Regions from separate parts of the Sphingobium sp. TomMM7A genome, predicted to be linked through region 2. Evidence: predicted binding sites of a transcription regulator. Region 2 holds the regulator's gene; each other region holds the start of a gene.
The links. Region 2 encodes LexA, which represses DNA repair genes until DNA is damaged. Its sites were predicted from a motif close to GTTCCNCNCTTGTTCT; they were not measured.
Positions count from the first base shown of each region.

Region 1: ACZ5ZH_RS04440 (ATP-dependent helicase) is a predicted target of LexA. The motif match lies at 1,412-1,427, and genes of this name have one in related genera.
Region 3: ACZ5ZH_RS12420 (ImuA family protein) is a predicted target of LexA. The motif match lies at 904-919, and genes of this name have one in related genera.

Region 1 covers NZ_AP027311.1:857,331-859,596, forward strand. Annotated here, with positions in the region: gene ACZ5ZH_RS04440 (ATP-dependent helicase) at 1-1,342, opposite strand, end outside; gene ACZ5ZH_RS04445 (Fe-S oxidoreductase) at 1,689-2,102, shown strand; gene ACZ5ZH_RS04450 (Rrf2 family transcriptional regulator) at 2,050-2,266, opposite strand, start outside.
Region 2 covers NZ_AP027311.1:481,286-483,551, forward strand. Annotated here, with positions in the region: gene ACZ5ZH_RS02535 (ComEC/Rec2 family competence protein) at 1-764, shown strand, start outside; gene lexA (transcriptional repressor LexA) at 725-1,396, opposite strand; gene ACZ5ZH_RS02545 (hypothetical protein) at 1,549-1,701, shown strand; gene ACZ5ZH_RS02550 (molybdopterin molybdotransferase MoeA) at 1,756-2,266, opposite strand, start outside.
Region 3 covers NZ_AP027311.1:2,483,978-2,486,243, forward strand. Annotated here, with positions in the region: gene ACZ5ZH_RS12415 (sulfotransferase domain-containing protein) at 1-765, opposite strand, end outside; gene ACZ5ZH_RS12420 (ImuA family protein) at 925-1,740, shown strand; gene ACZ5ZH_RS12425 (Y-family DNA polymerase) at 1,637-2,266, shown strand, end outside.

The sequences.
Region 1 (2,266 bases), 380 kb from region 2:
CCAAGGGTATGGCCTCGGCCCGAGCGAGGCGGTGGAGCTTCTCCACGGCCTTGTCACCTAAACCGCGCTTGGGAACATTAACGATCCGCTCAAATGCCAGGTCGTCGGCCGGTTGGTTGACGAGGCGAAGATAGGCAAGCGCGTCGCGTATTTCGGCCCGCTCATAGAAGCGGAAGCCGCCTACGATCCTATATGCAAGGCCGATCTGAATGAATCGATCTTCAAATTCGCGGGTCTGGTGCTGCGCGCGGACAAGGATGGCCACCTCTTCCAACGATCGACCCGAGCGCTCGATCGCCTCGATTTCGTCGCCGACGCGGCGAGCCTCTTCTGGCCCGTCCCAAACGCCGATGACGCGGACTTTTTCACCGATGTCGATGTCGGTCCACAGCGTCTTGCCTAGCCTGTTGCCGTTTTCGGCGATCACACCGGAGGCGGCGCCCAGGATGTGAGGCGTGGATCGGTAATTCTGCTCCAGGCGGACAATCTTGGCGCCCGGGAAGTCCTTTTCAAATCGGAGGATGTTGGCGACTTCCGCGCCCCGCCACGAATAGATGGATTGGTCGTCATCACCCACGCAGCAAATATTCTTTCGCTGCTGAGCGAGCAGACGGAGCCAGAGATACTGGCTGCTGTTGGTGTCCTGATACTCGTCCACCATGATATAGCGGAACCGCTGTTGATAGCTTTCGAGCACATCCCGGTGGCGCTTCAATATGGTGAGCACATGGAGCAGCAAGTCGCCGAAGTCGCAGGCATTCACATCGCGAAGGCGGGCCTGATAGGCAGAATATAATTTCTGCCCGCGTCCGTTTGCGTAAGATTCCCTATCTCCCGCGCTGATTTCGTCAGGCGTCAGCCCCTTATTCTTCCACTGATCAATCAAGCCACCCAGCTGCCGCGCTGGCCAGCGCTTTTCATCAATCCCCTCAGCCTGGATCAGCTGCTTCATCAGCCGAAGCTGATCATCGGTATCAAGAATGGTGAAGTTGGATTGCAGCCCGACCAATTCGGCATGTCTGCGAAGTATTTTAGCTGCAATGGCGTGAAATGTGCCGAGCCATGGCATGCCTTCCACTGCCGGACCGATCATACGTCCGACACGCTCGCGCATTTCACGCGCAGCCTTGTTAGTAAAGGTGACCGCCAGGATTTCCGACGGATAAGCGCGACGCGTAGCTATGAGATGCGCCAGTCGTGCGGTCAGTGCAGCCGTCTTGCCAGTTCCGGCACCCGCCAGAACAAGAACCGGACCCTCGACAGTGAGGACGGCTTCCCGTTGGGGCTCATTGAGGCCCTGAAGATAGGGCGGATCATCAGGCGAGGGAGCAGGGAGGGTCATGGTCAACAACTAGGGCGCAGGGATAGAGGGAGCAAGGGCTTGGTCGCGTGCGATTGATGGCAATCTATGAGAACAAAAGAGGAATCATGCAAGGGCGAAGGCCACTGTGTTCTACCTTCGATATCCCTGGGGCCTCTCGTGGTGTCATTAGATCAAGGAGGCCAAGCGGCTCTAACGATGGAAAGCATGCAATTCAAAGCTTGAACGTTCTGCTGATAGATAGCCGTCCTTCGCCTGATAGCAGCAGAGCCACAGTTCGTCGCCGATATCGGAACGCGTGCGTCACCGATCTGGTTCTCTACCCGCCAAGAGGCAGAACGGGGTGATGAACAGGAAAGGATTACCCATGAAATCGATCATGCTTGCGGGTGCCGCCATGCTGGCTTTTTCCACCGGCGCTACTGGCATTGCGATCGCTCAGGGTGTGCCGGACAATACGGCCCAACCCCCAGCCACTGATAGCATGCCGACGGATCCTGCTACGCCTGCGAGTCCTGCGACAGCGGCAGATCCTAATGCTGGTCAGCCGACTGGAGAGGTCCCAGCTGACACCGGCATGATGCCCGCAACGCCGGGGATGCCCAAGGACCCTGCCGCGCCTGTGGGCAGTTCGGCTAATCCGGTGACCGTTGGCGGCAACATGACCCCTCCGCCTGCGGGCGGTAAAGACTATCCGCTATGCAGTCGCACGGTACAGGATAGCTGCATCAATCCCGGCGAGGCACCGCGTTCGAAGAAGATGGCGCGCAGGCATCGCTGACCGGAGAGACGGCGCCGGGCAGGGCGGCAATAAGCGCCGCCAGCCCGGTTCTGTCTTTGGCGGCGTCCGCCAAGCTGTGCTGGTCGAGCACGGCCAGAAAAGCCGTAGTTGCGGCCTTCAAAATGCCCGATAGGCCACAAGCGGCGCGGAGGCCGCAGCTTGCG
Region 2 (2,266 bases):
CCGGTCTTGGGGCTCCTGCCTGGTGGTTGACGAGCCATGCGCTCGATCTGCTGCTGCTGATCGCGCATTGGGTGGCGGCAAGTCCATGGGCGATCGTCACCGCGCCTTCCGTGTCCAACCTGATTTTCGGGATCATCGTGCTGGGCGGCCTTTGGTGCCTGCTGTGGCGAAGCGCTTGGCGATGGGCGGGAATGGTCCCCGTGACGCTGGGGATGGCCATCATCGTGATGAGTTCGCCTCCCGACATTCTGGTGACCGCGGATGGGCGCCATGTGGCCGTCCGGGGGCAGGACGGCGACATGGCTCTTCTGCGCGAACGGGCCGGAGATTTTGTCCGCGATATGATCGCAGAGAGTGCAGGCTATGGAGGTCCACTGGGCGCTCTTGCAGACCTGCCTGAGGCGCGTTGTTCCATGGATCTGTGCATGGTGGCCCTAACCGGAGGAGGGCGCATATGGCAGCTATTGGTGACGAGAAGCGGGGTTGTCGTACCCAAGGACATCCTGGCACGCGATTGCGCGCGCGCCGACATCGTTATCGCTGACCGCCGCCTGCCGCCATGGTGTCGGCCCCGCTGGCTGAAAGCCGACCGGCGGTTGTTGGCACATACCGGCGGGCTGGCGATCGATCTTGATGGAGGAACCGTGCGAACCGGGAAAACAGTGGGCGACGCACATCCGTGGGTCGCCCGCCCTTTCTATTTACCGTCGCGCCGCCGATCCGATCAGTTGTACCGCCGGAGCAGACCAGCCAGCTTTCCCTGAATGCGCACCTGCTGCGAATCGTAGATTTGCGGCTCATAAGCATTGTTGGCCGGATCGAGCCTGACCTTAGGTCCCTGGCGATGATAATATTTCAGCGTCGCCTCGCTATCCTCGATCAGTGCGACCACGATTTGTCCCTCGCGCGCGACTTCAGTGCGCTGGATCAGTGCAAAGTCACCGTCGAGGATGCCCGCATCGATCATCGAATCGCCCGAAACCTCAAGAGCATAATGGTCTCCGGCACCCAGTAGAGCCGCAGGAACGGACAGCATATTCTGTCCTTCCATGGCTTCGATCGGAACGCCTGCTGCAATCCGCCCGTGAAGGGGGATGTCGATCACGTCATTGGCTGCGACCGGGGGCTTGGCCGATAGTTGCGGCTTGGGTGTTGATGCGACCTTAGGCGCGCGATGCATCGCTTCAGGAAGTTTCAAAACCTCCAGTGCTCGTGCCCGATTTGGCAGGCGGCGGATGAATCCGCGTTCTTCCAGCGCATTAATCAACCGGTGAATCCCGGATTTCGATCGAAGATCGAGCGCTTCCTTCATCTCCTCAAACGAAGGCGAAACCCCGCCTTCCTCGAGCCGAGTTTGAATGAAGCTGAGCAATTCCTGTTGCTTGGGCGTCAGCATGCCGACTTATCCTCCATGGAACGGATGGAGAACGCATAGGAAACGTAAGGAGGCAAGTCAAGCAGGGTTACGCCAAGCGTAACGAAAGGAACGGACCTGCGTCACAGCCGTTCAGTAGCGGCCTTCCCAAAGAGGGTGAATAGGAGAGTAAGATGGCGAACCAGAACGATCAGGACAAACAGCGCCGCCAGCAAGGTGGTGACCGCTCAAGCCAGGGCGGGCGTCAGCAGCAGCAGGAAAATCGCCAGGGTCAAATGGGCGAAAGCCGCAAGGACAAGAGCGATCACAGCAAGCAGCAGCGCTGATCTACGTTCGATTGGATCACGGGGAGGGGCCGCTTTGCGGCCCCTTTCTCATTGTCAGAGCGGCACGATGGTTACTTGGTCGCCTGTGGCAGCGGGGTGGGAATTGGCAGGGCGAAGGATCAGGCAGTCCGCTTGAGCCAATGCTGCGGTGGCGGCGCTGTCTTGCGAGGTGACAGAGACCAAACCAGCGCCGGTAAGGTAGGCGCGAAGATAGTCGTCGCGCTCTCCGGTCGCAGGAAGTGGGGCGGCGAGTTCCGCGATCATTGTACGCGGGAGCGGGCTGGCGGCTCCGGCCATGTGCCGGACGAGCGGCAGCAGGAACAGCGTTGCGGTCACGAAGGCGGATACGGGATTGCCTGGGAGGCCGAGGAATAGGGCGTCGCCCAGCGTTCCCGCCATGAGCGGCTTGCCGGGTCGCATGCGAATCTTCCAGAAATCCAGAGTGCCGCCTGCCGCCTGGAAAGCTGGCCTCACCAAGTCGTGATCGCCGACCGAGGCACCTCCGGTCGAGACGATGATGTCGGCCCCGGCGGCTTCTTTGAGCGATCGGACCATTGCGTCGAGA
Region 3 (2,266 bases), 580 kb from region 2:
CTCCTGCCGGAAGCTGTCGGATTGCCCCTTTCTGATCCGCAGGGCATCTGAATCCGATCTGTCATATTCATGGCCGGGAATGCCCTGGGCGAGTTCCAGTGCCTTGAGCTTTTCGAAGGATGAGTTTTCCACCGCATATCCAAGAGCACGGCTATTGACCGGCTCATCCAGAAAACTGAGCATCGTTTCGACTTCTACCTCCGTTTGAAGCAGTAGATCCTCATAATATATGATGTGATGATCATGCCGTTCGAGGCCATTGGCCCAGCTATTCATATATTTAATATAGTGCGGCAGGCCCCTATTCTCATCCATGAGAAAATCATCAACGCTGCCTTGAAACGACATCTTGTGCCGAGTCACATGGTGATAGTCGGAAATGAGTACGGCCCGCGGATCCCGGATCAGGAATATGATGGGAAGGCGGCCGGGCAGGGTTGGTTTGAAGCGCAGATGAGTGGAAGGGATCAGGGGGAAAGAGGCCTCCTCTGATCTCCGGACAAAGGCCGGTATGCCGCGCACCGGATCCAAGTCGAAATTGGGAGCAAAGGTGAACATGCTCTGGGTCGTAATGGGCGGATATGCACGCGACGCGAGGAAATATTGCGCCAGGATAAACCTGAGCCAGGTCCTGCCCGACTTCGGGTAGGAGGCGAGGAGCGCAGTCGCAGCGCTGGAAACAAGACGCAGGCTGCGAGCCGAAGCGATACGGCGCGCCAGAATGAAGGGCGCATGAGCCAGCGAAGCGATGTGGGGCGTGTCCATCAACACAGATTAGCTTGGCAGAAAGCCGGGTGTGAAACTTTTCCGGATGATGGCCAATGTGTGTAAGAAGCTGAAACCATCCTCCCTTTTTTCTGATGGCAGCCAAGTTGATTGACAGGGGGTGCGCTATCGCCGAAAAGAACATATAGAGAACATTCTATGGTGGATTCGGTGAACAGGCTTGCAGCCCTCAGGCGGCACATTGCATCACTGGAAGGGATTCCGGCCGTCAAAACAGATGCGCGTATTGCGACCGGACATGCGGCTTTTGATCAGGCATTGCAGGGTGGCCTTGCCAGGGGTCGGGTGCATGAATTGTTCGGGAATGCTGAAGATGAGGGCGCCACTGCCGGTCTTTCCCTGATCCTTGCCCATCTTGCGGCGCGTGAGGCTCCTCTGTTCTGGTTGCGCCTTCCAGATGGAACGGCGGGACAACCTTATGGCCCGGGGCTTTCCGCGCTTGGAATAGATCCAGCCCATTTGCTGATCGGCGTGATGAAGGATGAGGCGCTGCTGCTGCGCGCGGCGGTCGATGCGTTGCGATGCCCGGCGCTGGGCGCGCTGGTCATCGAATTGCGCGGGCGCGCGCCGCTGCTGGACTTGACCGCGAGCCGCCGTCTGGCGCTGGCGGCGGAGACGTCGGGGGTTACCGCCTTCGTGCTGCGGATTGGTGGCGATCCGGTTCCGAGCGCGGCGGAGACGCGGTGGCGGGTGGAGGCTGCCCCATCCGTGCCGTTGCCGGGCAATGCGCCGGGCATGAGCGCCTTTTCGCTCCACCTGTTGCGCCGCCGTTCGGGGGCAGACGGCATGACGTGGCGAATGGTGTGGAATGCCGAGCGGGGAGATTTTGGAGAAGAGTGCGATGAACGCCATGAGCATGGATGGGCAAGCGGAGGACGCGCTGACGAGGCGGCGCTACCTGGCGCTGTGGTTCCCCTTCCTGCCGGTCGATCGGCTGCGCATCGCGCGGCCTGACCTGTGGCAAGCGCAGGCCGGCGCCGCGCCGGTCGCCATCGTGGAGGCCGTGCGCGGGGCCATGCGTCTTGTGACACCGGATGCCGATGCGCTGGCGTTGGGCCTGAATGCGGGCATGACCCTGGCCGATGCGCGGGCGCAAGAGCCTGACCTTGTCAGCTTCGAGGCCGATCATCATGCCGATCAGGATTGGCTGGAACGGCTGTGCGATGGGTGCGCTCGCTATACGCCTGCGGTCGCGATCGATCCGCCGCATGGGCTGATGCTGGACATTACTGGCTGCGCGCATCTGTGGGGCGGGGAGGAAACACTGGCGCGCGAGGCGGTGGACCGGTTCGAGCGGCACGGCATGGAGGTGCGTCATGCAGTAGCGGGCACGCCGGAGGGCGCGCATGCGCTGTGCCGTTTTTCCGCAGGGCCAGCGCCTGATGAGGAGGCCGCGCTGCGCCGCTTGCCGGTCGAGGCGCTGGAGCTGGATCAGGAGAGCGGGGTGGCGTTGCGGCGCGCGGGGCTGCGCACCATCGGC